4 regions of the Telluria sp. ZB4P34 genome follow, and region 1 is predicted to be linked to each of the others. Evidence: predicted binding sites of a transcription regulator. Region 1 holds the regulator's gene; each other region holds the start of a gene.
What was found. Region 1 encodes sigma-54, which starts transcription at its own class of promoters, with help from an activator protein. Its sites were predicted from a motif close to TGGCANGNAANCTGCTTT; they were not measured.

Region 1 (3,438 bases):
AAGCTGCACCTCGCCAGCCGCGGCCAGATCGTCTATCCGCCACGACAGCGCCAGTAAGGGCGCCGCGTCAACCCAGGACAAGCAACATGAAAAAACTCATCGCAGCCGCCTGCCTCACCCTGGCCGCCTTCGGCGCCTCGGCGGAGCGCGCCGATTCGCTCAAGCAGGCCGTGATCAACTTCGATACGCTCGACGTGGACGAAGTCACCCAGACCCGCATCGCCACCGGCAACGTCGTCGTCACCCGCGGCACGTTGGTGCTCAAGGCCGACCGCGCCCTGGTGAAGGAATCGCCGGAAGGCTATATGACGGTGACCCTCACCGCCAGCAACGGCAAGCTGGCGACCTTCCGCCAGAAGCGCGACGGCGGCCCCGACCTGTGGGTGGAGGGCCAGGCCCAGAAAATCGAATACGACGAGCGCGCCGAGCTGGTCAAGCTGTTCACCAATGCCGAAGTGCGCGAACTGGAGAACGGCCGCATGACCAACGAGATCAAGGGGCCATTCGTCTCCTACGACAACCGCCGCGAAGTGGCGCAGGTGCGCAACGACGCCAGCGGCACCAGCAAGGTGGGCGGCGGGCGCGGCACCCTGATCATCGCGCCGCGCAGGCCTTCAACTGCGACGGCGCCAGCCGAGGGCGCAAAGCAATGACGGCATCGATGACGGCGGCGCAGGCCACGGCGCGCGAAGGCTGCAGCACCCTGCTGGTCAAGGGCCTGCAGAAGAGCTACGGCAAGCGCCTGGTGGTGCGCGACGTCTCGTTGCAGGTCGAGTGCGGCGAAGTGGTCGGCCTGCTCGGCCCCAATGGCGCCGGCAAGACCACCTCGTTCTACATGATCGTGGGCCTGGTGCCGTCCGATGCCGGCACCATCGACATCAACGGCACCGACATCTCCAGCCTGCCGATCCACCGGCGCGCGGTGCTGGGCCTGTCCTACTTGCCGCAGGAAGCCTCGGTGTTCCGGAAGCTGACGGTGGAGGAGAACATCCGCGCGGTGCTGGAACTGCAGCGGGTGGACGGCAAGCCGCTGGGCAAGGACCAGATCAACGAGCGCCTCGACACCCTGCTGGCCGAACTGCAGATCGAGAAGCTGCGCGAGAACCCGGCGCTGTCGCTGTCGGGCGGCGAGCGGCGCCGGGTGGAGATCGCGCGCGCGCTGGCGACCAACCCGCGCTTCGTCCTGCTGGACGAACCCTTCGCGGGCGTGGACCCGATCGCGGTGATCGAGATCCAGCGCATCGTGCGCTTCCTGAAGGAGCGCAACATCGGCGTCCTGATCACCGACCACAACGTGCGCGAGACGCTCGGCATCTGCGACCGCGCCTACATCATCAACCAGGGCGCGGTGCTGGCCTCGGGCCGCCCCGACGACATCATCGCCGACGAATCCGTCCGGCGCGTCTACCTCGGCGAACACTTCAGGATGTAATGAAACAATCCCTGCAGCTCCGCACCTCGCAGCATCTCGCGCTCACGCCGCAACTGCAGCAGTCGATCCGCCTGCTGCAGCTGTCCACGCTCGAACTGCAGGCCGAGATCGAGCAGATCCTGCATGACAACCCGCTGCTCGAACGGCTCGACGATCCGCTCGACCGCTCGGTGCGCCTGCTGGCCGACGGCGCGATCAACAACGCGCCCGCCAATGGCGAAGCGCCGCAGCCGGGCCAGCAGGAGGAGCAGGCCAAGCCCGAGGCCGAAGGCCACGAGGAGGGCCTTGAGGCCGAACGCGGCGAGTCCGAAGGGGACTGGGGCAGCGAGGGCGGCGGACGCGGCGACGGCGACGAGGACGGCCGTCCGCAGCTGGAAGCCGACTCCATCACGCTGCGCGAGCACCTGGCGGAGCAGATCCGCCTGAGCGCCTGCAGCGCGCGCGACCGCGCACTGGCCGAACTCGTGATCGATGCGCTCGACGACAACGGCTACCTGGACGAGCCGCTGGACGAGATCCATGCGCGCCTGCCGCAGGAACTCGAGATCGGGATGGACGAGCTGCGCTGCGCGCTGGCGCTGGTGCAGAGCCTGGACCCGGTCGGCGTCGGTGCGCGCAGCGCGGCCGAATGCCTGGCGCTGCAGATCCGCCGCATGCCGGGCGTGCCCCTGGTGACGCGGCGCCTCGCCCTGAAGATCGTCGAGGGTTACCTGACCTGGTTCGCGCAGCGCGAATACACCAAGCTCAAAAAGGCGCTCGACTGCGACGACGAGGACCTGCGCGAAGTGCAGGCCGTGGTCCGCCAGTGCAATCCGCATCCCGGCGCGGCTTTTGGCGCGGGCGTGTCGGATTTCGTGGTGCCGGACGTGATCGTGCGCCGCTCCAAGAACGGCTGGCAGGTAGCACTGAACCCGGAAGTGATGCCGAAGCTGCGCGTGAACTCCCTGTACGCCAACCTGCTCAAGGGCGGAAAGAGCGAAAGCCAGATGGGCGCGCAGCTGCAGGAAGCGAAGTGGCTGATCAAGAACATGCGCCAGCGTTTCGATACGATCCTGCGTGTCGCCGAGGCAATCGTCGAGCGTCAGCGCAACTTTTTCAGCCACGGCGCCGTCGCCATGCGCCCTCTTGTTTTACGCGAGATAGCTGATACACTAGGCCTACACGAGAGCACGATTTCTCGTGTCACAACGCAGAAATACATGCTGACCCCGCACGGCATGTTCGAGCTGAAGTACTTCTTCGGAAGCCATGTCGCCACCGAAGCGGGGGGAGAAGCCTCCTCGACGGCGATCCGCGCTCTCATAGCGCAATTGACAGGAGCAGAAGACCCTAGGAATCCTCTATCCGACAGCAAGATCGCGGAGATGCTCGGGGAACAAGGTATGGTCATTGCGCGCCGGACGGTTGCCAAGTACCGCGAAGCGCTCAAGATTCCGCCCGTCAGCCTCCGCAAATCCCTGTAAAGCTACTGCCCACTCTCACCTTGTGGCGCGGGCAGGGCACCTTCCCAAAGGAGTGTGTATGAACCTCACCATCAGCGGCCACCATCTCGAAGTCACCCCCGCCATCCGTGAATACGTTCAGAATAAGCTCGAGCGCATCACCCGCCATTTCGACCATGTGATCGACACCCACGTGTTCCTCGCCATCGATAACCTCACTGAAAAAGAGAAACGGCAGAAAGCCGAAATCAATTTGCAGGTATCCGGCAAGATTTTGCATGTCGCCAGTGCGGCGCAAGACCTCTATGCGGCGATCGACACGCTCATGGACCGGCTGGACAGGCAGGTTCTAAAACACAAATCCATGCTGCAAGACCATAACCACGTGGCGCACAAGCGCCTTCCGGACATCGGAGAAGCTGAAGCCGCGTAACGCAGTTCCTGCGAACGGGCTGTAGCACAACAGCAAGGGCGTCTGAGGGGGCGCCCTTTTTGCGTTTGTAAGGCCTGTTATTTTTCTCCGCTTCCGGATTTGTACAAATGTTCTGTAGAATGCATGTCTTT
Region 2 (3,438 bases), on a different contig from region 1:
CGGCAGGATGGTCGCCGCCGGAATAAGACTCGAAATTCCGGTCCTGGCCGGCGCCCACGGTATAGCTCATGCTGCGGTTGGTAGAAGCGCGTGCGTCGAAGCTGATCCGGTACTTGCGCCCTTCTTTCAGCGGAATATTGTTGTGCTGGAGCTGGACGTTCCAGATTTCGGCGCCGGGGTTCGTGATGTCGATCTTGAGCGCCCCGCCGTCGTTACTCGCGTTGGCTTCGCCATTCAGTTTGAACAGGTTCCAGAAATAGGAATTACTGGCGCCTGCGATGGTCTCCACATCCGGGTTCTGCGCGACGATGGCGTTGGTCGCGGTCCAGTCGAACGAGGGGTTGTAAACCAGGTTGCCGTTGACTGCGGGACGGGCAACCGTCGTCGCCGGTGTCCACGGATATTTCATCTCCGGGCGCGGACCGGGATCGCGCTTTTCGTCGGGCAGCGAGGACCAGCGGATATAGTCGATCGCCATCTCGGCCTTGTCGGGCGTCGTGGCGTCCGGATTGCCGTCGAAATTGCCGCCGACTGCGAGATTGATCAAGAGGTAGAACGGCTTGTCGAACGGAGCTGGCCAGGGATTCAGATCATCGTCGCTATCCGGCGGATTGACGTTCGAGCTCCACCATTTCGTCTGCGTCGCGGTGACGACGCCGTCGATCGACCACTTGATTTCGTTTGAGCGCCATTCCAGCGTGTAGGTGTGCCACTCGCTGACGGTGCCGCCGTTGGCGATGGTTGCCTCCTGGCCCGTGTAGATATTGCGCGGCCACATCCCGCCGTAATGGAGTGTCTGGGCGATCTTGGTCGGCTTGCTCCCCATCCCTTCCATGATGTCGATCTCGCCATTGGCCGCCCAACTTGCGTAGGGATTGCCGACATTATCTTCGGGTAGCATCCAGACTGCCGGCCACAGGCCTTTGCCCACCGGCAGCTTGGCGCGGAATTCGATCTTGCCGTAGGTGCGACTGAATTTGCCGGCGGTGCGGATGCGCGCGGAAGACCATGTGAAGGTCTGGCCTGCGTTACCGCCGGCAGTCGTGCCGATCACCGGTTCCTTGCGCGCGGTAATGATCAGGTTGCCGCCCTCGACGCGCACGTTCTCCGACCGGTCCGTGTAGTACTGCAGCTCATTGTTACCCCAGCCAGGGTTGCCAATGTTCGCACCATTGCCCAGCTGGTAGCCCCACTTCGTGGTGTCGAGTGCGGCGCCGTTGAAGTCGTCGCTCCAGACGAGGGCCGGGTCCGGTGCGGGTAGCACAGGCGGGGGCGTCGTTGCCACTGGCGGCGGCGAGGAGCGGCCGCTGCCTCCACAGGCGCTGAGTAGAAAGGCGATGCTGGCGATGGCGAAACGATATCTATATTGGAACATCCGTGTCTCCTGATTATCTTTAACTGCGCCATGGGAGAAATCTTGTAGCGATCAAATAATAAACAGGTTTGGAATCGTTTCCAAGTTAACTTTCTGCGCGATGTGTGCGCTTCGCCGAGCCGCCAGGGTCTTACGCGGTGTAAACGAAAAAACCCGCCGTAGCGGGTCGAGACCGGAGAGCCTGTCGCTCAGCGCTGCTTGCGGCGAATTCCGGCAAGTCCGAGCAGCCCCAGGCCGACGAGGCCGAGGCTTGCAGGTTCTGGAACATCCGCCTGCGGCGTCACGGGCGTGATGCTTTCGACGAAATACACCACGGTGCGTGAGCCGAACTCACCGCTGACCTTGCTGACAAATGGCGAGCTCCCGAATTCGATCCTCACGCCATCCGCATTCGTTCCGAAAAAATTAATGTCCCTAACGATATTGCTGGCGTCAATCTCGAAATGGGCCGTCACATCAGACTTAACGAACGATGTGGTGAACTCGCCAAAGTCGAAGTGCAGGTCGAGGCTTTCGAGCGGCGCGCGGAAAGTCGCTTCAGGAGCGGGTTGCGTCAGCTTGGCGGTATCGTAGATGAAGGAACCCTGGCCATAATCCGGGCCGAACATGCTGCCGTCGCTGATGTTGAAGCCGACCCGCATCAGCCCCGCATTTGCCGATGTCGCCAGTACGAAGAGAGCAAAAGCGCAGATTTTCTTACCGAGAGTATTGAACATGGTAGGAGTCCTGGTTAGTACGCGAAGGTGCGCAGGTTCCCGCATATGCAATTACCATGCCAAAATGAAAACTTTTCAAAAATTCATGGACTTATCCAGACGGCACAAGGATTGCCGCGCACGAGGTGTAAAGACGTTCGACAGGAGCTTGTCATTACAGCGGCCCAGAACGAAAAACCGCCTGCATTGCAGGCGGTTCGGGTTCCAGCTCAAGCGCGCTTAATAGCGGTTCGCATTGTTCGGACGGGCGTCGTGGCGGTTCGGGACGCCGTCTCCGTCACGGTCGCGGTCGAAGCGGTTGCGGACACCGTCGCCGTCACGGTCGCGGCGGGCCAGGCGGTGGTTGTCGCGAACCCAGCCGCCGCGGTCGAGGTACCAGCCGTTACGGTCCTGGCGCCACACCGGCTGCTGGTAGACATAGCCAGCCCGCACACGCTCGTAGTGACCGCGTTCCCACACGTAGCGGCGGCCATTATAGGCCCAGTAGCCCGGCACCCACTCATAGCCGCGACGGGCTTGCGGGATCGCTTCACGGCGCAGCGGCGGCGGCGCTTCGCGCACCACGATTACTTCAGTGCGCCCCTGGGCCTGCGCCTGGACCGGCGCGAAGGCTGCGGTACTGATCAGGACAGCTGCGGTAGCGGCAAGAATGCTCTTCATGGTGGTTCTCCTGTCGGTTTGTGTTGAGACCACTATAACCAGCCTCAAGCACGCACGGGAGAAATGAAAAACCTGCTTACAATCGAAACATGCTGCTATGAAAATGTAACCGAGGACGAAAAAAAAGCCGGCAATGCCGGCTTTTTCGGAGCGGAAGAGATCAGTCCAGCTTCCAGGCGTAGTCGACCTTAGTCCAGGTCGCTGCAGGTGCACCGTCCTTGGTGCCCGGCTTGAACTTGCACGACGACAGGCCTTTCAGGGCTGCGCGGTCCAGGTTCTTGAAACCGCTCGACTTGTCCAGCTTCGACTCGGTCACGGTGCCGTCGGCGCTGACCAGGAAGGATGCCGAGGTCGTACCCTGCTCTTCGTTCATCAGCGAGGCCTTCGGATATTCGACCGCACATTTCTTAGGGTCAAAGGATGCCGGCACTTCGGCGGCGAAGGAGGCGCCGGCGGCGGCGGCCAGGGACATTGCGGCAATCAGTTTCATGGTCAGGTTTTTCATCATTCCCCCAATAAGGCTATAAGGTTTTGTTTAAGGTTCGCAGTCTCACTGCTGCCGGTCCGGGGGCCGGCATTTTCTCTCTTAGAATTCTTCCCACTCGTCGCTGGCGACAGTGGCGGCTTTCTTCGGCTTGGCCGGCGCGTCGTCGTGCGAGGCCGGGGCAGCCGACGCCGATGCAGCAG
Region 3 (3,438 bases), on a different contig from region 1:
ACGATTTTTTCACCCACCACAACCATTAGTTTGATCGTCGGCCCCGTTGTGTTTCACAGCGGGCCGGCTGACCATCCCGACCCCACCTCCCCTCCACACTGGAATCTTCCATGAGCGACATTAAAAAAGTAGTCCTCGCCTACTCCGGCGGCCTCGACACCTCCGTCATCCTGAAGTGGCTGCAAGACCACTACAACTGCGAGATCGTCACCTTCACCGCCGACCTCGGCCAGGGCGAAGAGCTGGAGCCGGCGCGCGCCAAGGCGATCAAGTTCGGCATCAAGCCGGAGAACATCTACATCGACGACGTGCGCGAGGAATTCGTGCGCGACTTCGTGTTCCCGATGTTCCGCGCCAATACCGTGTATGAAGGCGAATACCTGCTGGGCACCTCGATCGCCCGTCCGCTGATCGCCAAGCGCCTGATCGAGATCGCCAACCAGACCGGCGCCGACGCGATCTCGCACGGCGCCACCGGCAAGGGCAACGACCAGGTGCGCTTCGAGCTGGGCGCCTATGCGCTGAAACCCGACGTCAAGATCATCGCGCCGTGGCGCGAGTGGGACCTGCTGTCGCGCGAGAAGCTGCTCAAGTACGCGGAAGACGCGGGCATCGAGATCGACATGAAGCACAAGAACGGCGGCGCGCCCTACTCGATGGACGCCAACCTGCTGCACATCTCCTTCGAAGGCCGCCACCTGGAGAATCCGAGTGCGGAAGCCGAGGAATCGATGTGGCGCTGGACCGTGTCGCCGGAGCAGGCGCCGAACGAAGCCGAGTATCTCGACATCGAATACGAAGGGGGCGACATCGTGGCCCTGAACGGCAAGCGCATGAGCGCGGCCGAAGTGTTGACGGAACTCAACCGCCTGGGCGGCAAACATGGCATCGGCCGCCTCGACCTGGTGGAGAACCGCTACGTCGGCATGAAGTCGCGCGGCTGCTACGAGACCCCGGGTGGCGCCATCATGCTCAAGGCCCACCGCGCGATCGAATCGATCACCCTGGACCGCGAAGTGGCGCACCTGAAGGACGACCTGATGCCGCGCTACGCCAGCCTGATCTATAACGGCTACTGGTGGGCGCCGGAGCGCGTCGCGCTGCAGACCCTGATCGACCACACCCAGAAGACCGTCAACGGCTGGGTGCGCGTGAAGCTCTACAAGGGCAACGTAATCGTGGTGTCGCGCGATTCGAAGACCGATTCGCTGTTCGACATGAACATCGCGACCTTCGACGAGGACGGCGGCGCCTACAACCAGGCCGATGCGGGTGGCTTCATCAAGCTCAACGCATTGCGCATGCGTATTGCGGCCAAGGCGCGCGCCAAGCGCGGCCAGTAAGCTCTCGATTCTTTATAAAAACCGCCTTCGGGCGGTTTTTTTGTGTCGGAAATCCTTACATATGGATCGGGCTAAAAATAATGCCATGAGTTAAGCCATTGATAAATTTCAATAAATGATTCTTGGTACAAATATTGCTTAGTGAAAAGAAACTCAACCAGGAGACATCATGCTCACCCTTTCCCGCCTCGCCCTTTCGCTGCTCGCTTCATGCGCCTTCATGTCCGCCAGCCAGGCAGGCACCATCATCGATACCGGCGGAGCACCCGGTTCTTACTATGGCAACCCGAGTCTAATCAGCTGGCAATGGCTGGGTATTGAATTTTCGCTGGATAAGGATTACACGATCACCGGTATCAACGGCTGGATGAGTTCGCCGCAAGGCGGCCAAGTGCAGGTGAACATCGCCAGTCTTGCCGACGGCAAACCTGCAAACACCCTGTACTCTGGCAACATCGCCGTCGCCGCCGGCATGGACCAGGCATGGGCCGGTGTTTCTGGACTTGCCTGGAACTTGAATGCTGGCAGCTATGCCATGACCTTCACCACGCCAGGGGGTTTCGTTGGCTCGATGGGTGCTGCCGAAGTGCCGCTCAACACCCAGCGCTGGTTCGCCGACGAAAACCATGTCTGGCACAGCTGGCCGGGCAGCCTGGGCCTGCAGGTGTTCGGCGACGAGACCGGCGCTGGCGACGTGCCGGAACCCGCTTCGATCGCACTGATGGGCGTCGCCCTGGCCGGACTTGCCGCCAGCCGCCGCAAGCGCGCGCGCCGGATGCAGTAAACGGGCTTCAGCCACATCGAAAGCCGCCTTCGCGCGGCTTTTCTTCACTGGCGCGGCAGTGTCGCCACGGGATTGGAAAATCAGGCGCATCCATTCCAGCAAGCGCGCCCGGCACGACCTCTACCCCACCTCACCGGCTAAGCCGCGCCATCGCGCAAGTCGTCCACTGGCTCCTTCCCGAAGCCCTTTGCCAGCAGGTAATCCACCAGCCGCCCCGCGCAGGCATCGGGCGCCACCAGCACCCCGCCGTCTTTCATGTCGACGAATCGCTGCCTGAGCGGAAAGCGCGCGTCCGGCGTCGCCCGGATCTCGGCCTGCATGTCGGTATCGATCACCCCAGGCGCCAGGCTGACGCAGCGCACCCGCGCATCGCCGTCGAGCGCCACCGCCCGTGCGTGCTGGTCGAGCGCTGCCTTGGTGGCGCAGTACACGCTCCAGCCCGGATAGGCGCTGCGTCCGGCCCCGCTCGACACATGCAGGATGCGCCGTTCGGCCTGCGGCGCGGCCCGCACGAAGGCGCTGGAGAGGGCCAGCGGCGCCGCCACGTTGATGACGGCCGCGCGCAGCGCCGCCGCCGGCTCCTGCTCGGCCAGGGCCCCCACGGGCGAGACCACGCCTGCATTGTTCACCAGCAGCACCGTGTCGGCGCCAGCCAGGAAACTGCTCAAGGCATGGCCCTCGAGCCAGGCCGCCAGCGCCGGGGCATCCCCCAGGTCGACCACGGCCTGCTCCATGCCCTCGCCGATTTCCGCATGCCCGCGCGCCAGCCCCAGCACCGGGATGCCGCGCGCCACCAGTTCCGCCGCGATTGCGGCGCCCAGGCCACGCGAGTGGCCGGTCACGACTGCCTTGATCATCGCACGCCTCCGTTCCTTAGATGAACACCGGTTCCGGCTCCAGTTCCACGCCATATTTCGCCGCCACGTCCGCCTGGATCGCGCGCGCCAGGCGCACCACGTCAGCTCCCTGCGCGCCGCCCAGGTTGACCAGCACCAGCGCCTGCTTCGGATACACGCCGGCCGCGCCCAGCGCCCGCCCCTTCCAGCCGCAGCGGTCGATCAGCCAGCCGGCGGCCAGCTTCTCGCTGCCGTCCGGCTGGGCGTGGTGCACCAGCTCGGGATGCTGCGCCAGCAAGCGCGCGCAATGCTCGCGCGACACCACCGGGTTCTTGAAGAAGCTGCCCGCGTTGCCGATCTCGGCCGGATCGGGCAGCTTGCGGCGCCGGATCGCCTCCACCGTGCGCCCGATGTCCGCAGGCGTGGGCGAGGCAAAACCGGCCTCGTCCACCGCCTTGGCCAGCTCGGCATAGCG
Region 4 (3,438 bases), on a different contig from region 1:
CGGACTGAGCACGGACCGCAAGCACGTCTTCTACCGTACCTTCAATGCGGCCGGACCGGGCGAGATGGTGATCGTCGCTGCCGGCGCCAAGGCCCCGGCCGACGTGTCGAAGGCGCGCATCAAAATCGACGACTGGGCCGTCAGCACCAATCCGCGCCTGGAATGGAAGCAGATGTTCAACGACGCATGGCGCATGCACCGCGACTTCCTGTACGACGCCAACATGCGCGGCGTCGACTGGGTGGCCGTGCGCAACCGCTATGCCCCGCTGGTCGAGCGGGTCACCGACCGCGCCGAGCTGGACGACGTGCTCGGCATGATGGTGGGCGAAGTGGGCGCGCTGCACTCGCAGATCCGTCCGGGCGACGTGCGCCGCGCCACGGGCGAAGGCGTGCCGTCGAGCCTGGGCGCGGTGCTGTCGCGCGTGGCGGACGGCTTCCGCGTCGACCGCGTCTATCGCAGCGAACCGGAGCTGCCTTCCGAGCGCGGCCCGCTGTCGGCGCCCGACGTGGGAGTGAAGGAAGGCGACGTCATCACCGCCGTCAACGGCAAGTCGCTGATGGAAGCCCGCGACATCGCCGACCTGCTGCTGGACCAGGCCGACAAGCAGGTGCTGCTGCACGTGAAGAGCCAGGGCGCCGGGGCGGCCCGGCCGGTGATCGTCACGCCGGTCAACATGGTGCGCCACGCCAGCCTGCGCTACTCGGACTGGGAGCAGGGCAGGGCACGGCAGGCGGACCAGGCCTCCAAGGGTAGAATCGGCTACCTGCACCTGCGCGCCATGACGGCGCGCGACATCAACGCCTTTGCCCGCGACTTCTACGCCAACATCAACAAGGAAGGCCTGATCATCGACGTGCGCCGCAATAACGGCGGCAACATCGACAGCTGGATCATCGAAAAGCTGCTGCGCCGCTCGTGGGCATTCTGGAGCTCGAACGGCACCCTGCCGCAGTCGAACATGCAGAACACCTTCCGCGGCCACCTGGTGGTGCTGATGGACGAACTGACCTACTCGGACGGCGAAACCTTTGCCGCCGGCGTCAAGGCCCTGAAGCTCGGCCCGCTGGTCGGCAAGCGCACCGCCGGCGCCGGCGTCTGGCTCAGCGACGGCAACGGCCTGGCCGACAACGGCATGGCGCGCGTGGCGGAATTCGGCCAGTTCGCGGCCGATGGCGAGTGGCTGATCGAAGGCGTGGGCGTGGCGCCTGACATCGAGGTGGACAACCTGCCGCACGAGACCTTCGCAGGCCGCGACCGCCAGCTCGAAGTGGCGATCGACGTGCTCGAGAAGAAGATGAGGGAACAGCCGGTCAAGCCATGGAAGCCGGCCGCGATTCCGGCCTTGAAGCGGCATTGGGATGCAGGCGAATCCGGTAATAAAGTGTCGACGACGGGCCAATAAGCATTCTCGACAGGCAGGCAAAGGCTGCAATACGAACGCGGCCTTACCTGCACCGACATTAAATTTCCCGTCGAAAATTCTTACAGATAGTAAAGATTTGTTGGTTCGGCCTTGAAAAAGCCTTTAAAAATAATCACTTGTAGATCTGGTTCGCTTATTGCTTAGTGGATTGCCAGGACGATGCCAACAAGCATCCCATCCTTCAGCCCACTATCGAAAGGGACCATACCAATGCGTTTTCAATCAGTAATTGTTGCGTTCGTATTTGCCGTGGCTGCGCTTTCGCCGGCACGTGCTGCGATCATCACCACGACCTCGGTCGGTGTGCTAACCGATGGCTTCGACCATGTGAATATCTTCGGACAGGGGCTCGACCTTCGCGGCAAGGCGCTCACGCTGACAATCTCCTACGACACCGGGCTTAACACCACGACCCGGCAAGGGCTTGCCGTCCTCAGTGAAGGACTGGCGCCGTTTACCGTGACAGCGACCATCGGCGGCGTCAGTTTCGTCTCCACCGCCAGCCAGGCTGTCGATTTCAATTACACAGCCTTAAGTAACGGCGAACCTGACTGGACTTTTGGAACGTACAGCATGTACGCGGCGGCCATGGGAACGGACCCGGATGGCAGCGAGCGCCTGCCTGTTCCAATTACTGTCGATGTGCGACACTCCGTCAACGCGATCGGCAGTTTCACGACCGGCGCCCCAAGCTTTGACCAGGACTTCACCCATACGTATTCGGTTCCTGCGGGGCCCTATCCTGAGATTTCGCACCTCTACATTTCGACCCGGTTTGGCGGAGTGTTGAGCGCCGTGGCGCACCTGTCGGAATTCAGTATCACCATCGAACAGGAGGAGCAGGTGCCGGAGCCCGCCAGTGTCGGCCTGTTCGGAGCAGGTATCGGATGCCTGGTACTGATGCGTCGGCGAAAGCGCTCTGCATGAGCTTTAAGAAGCAAGCCATGGCGTAATGGGTGCTGCGGCAACAACATGCCGCTCACCCTGTCGTGACATTACCGCACTTGCATGTCATCTTTTTTCATCAGCCTGTCATAGTTAGTTTCTACAATGCAAGTATCTCGTCAACCCAGATACCTGCAATGCCACTCGCAAAGCTCCAGACCGGCACCAAGATCCTTGGCTCGTTCGGCATCGTTTTCTTTCTCATCCTCCTGCTCTCGGCCGTGGCCCTGTGGCGCATGCAGGCCAACGACGCGCTCACCGCCGATCTCGTGTATGACAAGCTGGCCAAGCAACAGCTGACATCGGACCTGCTCGGCATCGAGCGCCTGAACGGTTCGCGCACGCTGGCGATCGCACGCAGCGACAGCCTGGAACTGGCGGACTATTTCGGGGCCCAGCTGGCGGACGGCAAGAAGCGCGCCGTGGAAGTCCAGGCGAAGCTGGCCGCGCTGCCGCGGTCGGCGCGCGAAACCGCCTTGCTCGGCGAGGCGGCCAGGTACAAGGCGGCGCTGGAAAAAACCCAGGCCGCGCTGTTCCAGGCCAAGGAGTTCGGCCAGACCGGGGTGGTCGAGCAGCTCGTCAGCGGCGCCTGGGAGCAGGGCTACAAGGCCCATATCGGCGCGCTGGAAGCCCTGCTGGCCTTCGAGACCGGCGCGGCGCACGGCCTGGCCGAGGAGTCAAGCGCCGCCTCGACCGCCGGCAAATCGCTGGTGCTGGCCCTCGGCCTCGGTGCGCTCGGCGTCGGCGCGGCGCTTGCGTGGATGCTGACCCGGAACATCGTCGGTCCGCTGCAGCAGGCCGTCAGCCTGGCCGAGCAGGTGGCGCATGGCGATCTGCGCCCGGTGATACGGCATGGACGCACGGATGAAATCGGCCGCCTGTTCGATGCGCTCAACGGTATGACCGGCGGGGTGTCCGCCACCGTGTCCCAGGTACTCGCCGGCGCCCAGGCAATCGATTCGGCCTCGCACGAAATTGCCGACGGCAACCAGGACCTGTCGCGCCGCACCGAGCGCCAGGCCTCGAACCTGCGCCACACCGTCAGCGCGATGGAAGAGCTGACCGAA

Region 2: a site for sigma-54 is predicted at 2,136-2,153, ahead of AC56KL_RS13785 (PEP-CTERM sorting domain-containing protein). Genes of this name have one in related genera too.
Region 3: a site for sigma-54 is predicted at 1,467-1,484, ahead of AC56KL_RS17385 (PEP-CTERM sorting domain-containing protein). Genes of this name have one in related genera too.
Region 4: a site for sigma-54 is predicted at 1,552-1,569, ahead of AC56KL_RS12265 (PEP-CTERM sorting domain-containing protein). Genes of this name have one in related genera too.

What each region holds. Positions count from the first base shown of each region.
Region 1 is NZ_JCASIF010000032.1:1,234-4,671, reverse strand. Features, by position in the region: gene lptC (LPS export ABC transporter periplasmic protein LptC) at 1-57, shown strand, start outside; gene lptA (lipopolysaccharide transport periplasmic protein LptA) at 87-653, shown strand; gene lptB (LPS export ABC transporter ATP-binding protein) at 650-1,432, shown strand; gene AC56KL_RS23075 (RNA polymerase factor sigma-54) at 1,432-2,895, shown strand; gene hpf (ribosome hibernation-promoting factor, HPF/YfiA family) at 2,954-3,307, shown strand.
Region 2 is NZ_JCASIF010000007.1:100,392-103,829, forward strand. Features, by position in the region: gene AC56KL_RS13780 (carbohydrate binding domain-containing protein) at 1-1,375, opposite strand, end outside; gene AC56KL_RS13785 (PEP-CTERM sorting domain-containing protein) at 1,564-2,091, opposite strand; gene AC56KL_RS13790 (YXWGXW repeat-containing protein) at 2,311-2,751, opposite strand; gene AC56KL_RS13795 (energy transducer TonB) at 2,912-3,241, opposite strand; gene AC56KL_RS13800 (methyl-accepting chemotaxis protein) at 3,338-3,438, opposite strand, start outside.
Region 3 is NZ_JCASIF010000011.1:97,218-100,655, forward strand. Features, by position in the region: gene AC56KL_RS17380 (argininosuccinate synthase) at 111-1,343, shown strand; gene AC56KL_RS17385 (PEP-CTERM sorting domain-containing protein) at 1,513-2,127, shown strand; gene AC56KL_RS17390 (SDR family oxidoreductase) at 2,265-2,984, opposite strand; gene murB (UDP-N-acetylmuramate dehydrogenase) at 3,001-3,438, opposite strand, start outside.
Region 4 is NZ_JCASIF010000006.1:18,922-22,359, reverse strand. Features, by position in the region: gene AC56KL_RS12270 (S41 family peptidase) at 1-1,405, shown strand, start outside; gene AC56KL_RS12265 (PEP-CTERM sorting domain-containing protein) at 1,637-2,353, shown strand; gene AC56KL_RS12260 (methyl-accepting chemotaxis protein) at 2,509-3,438, shown strand, end outside.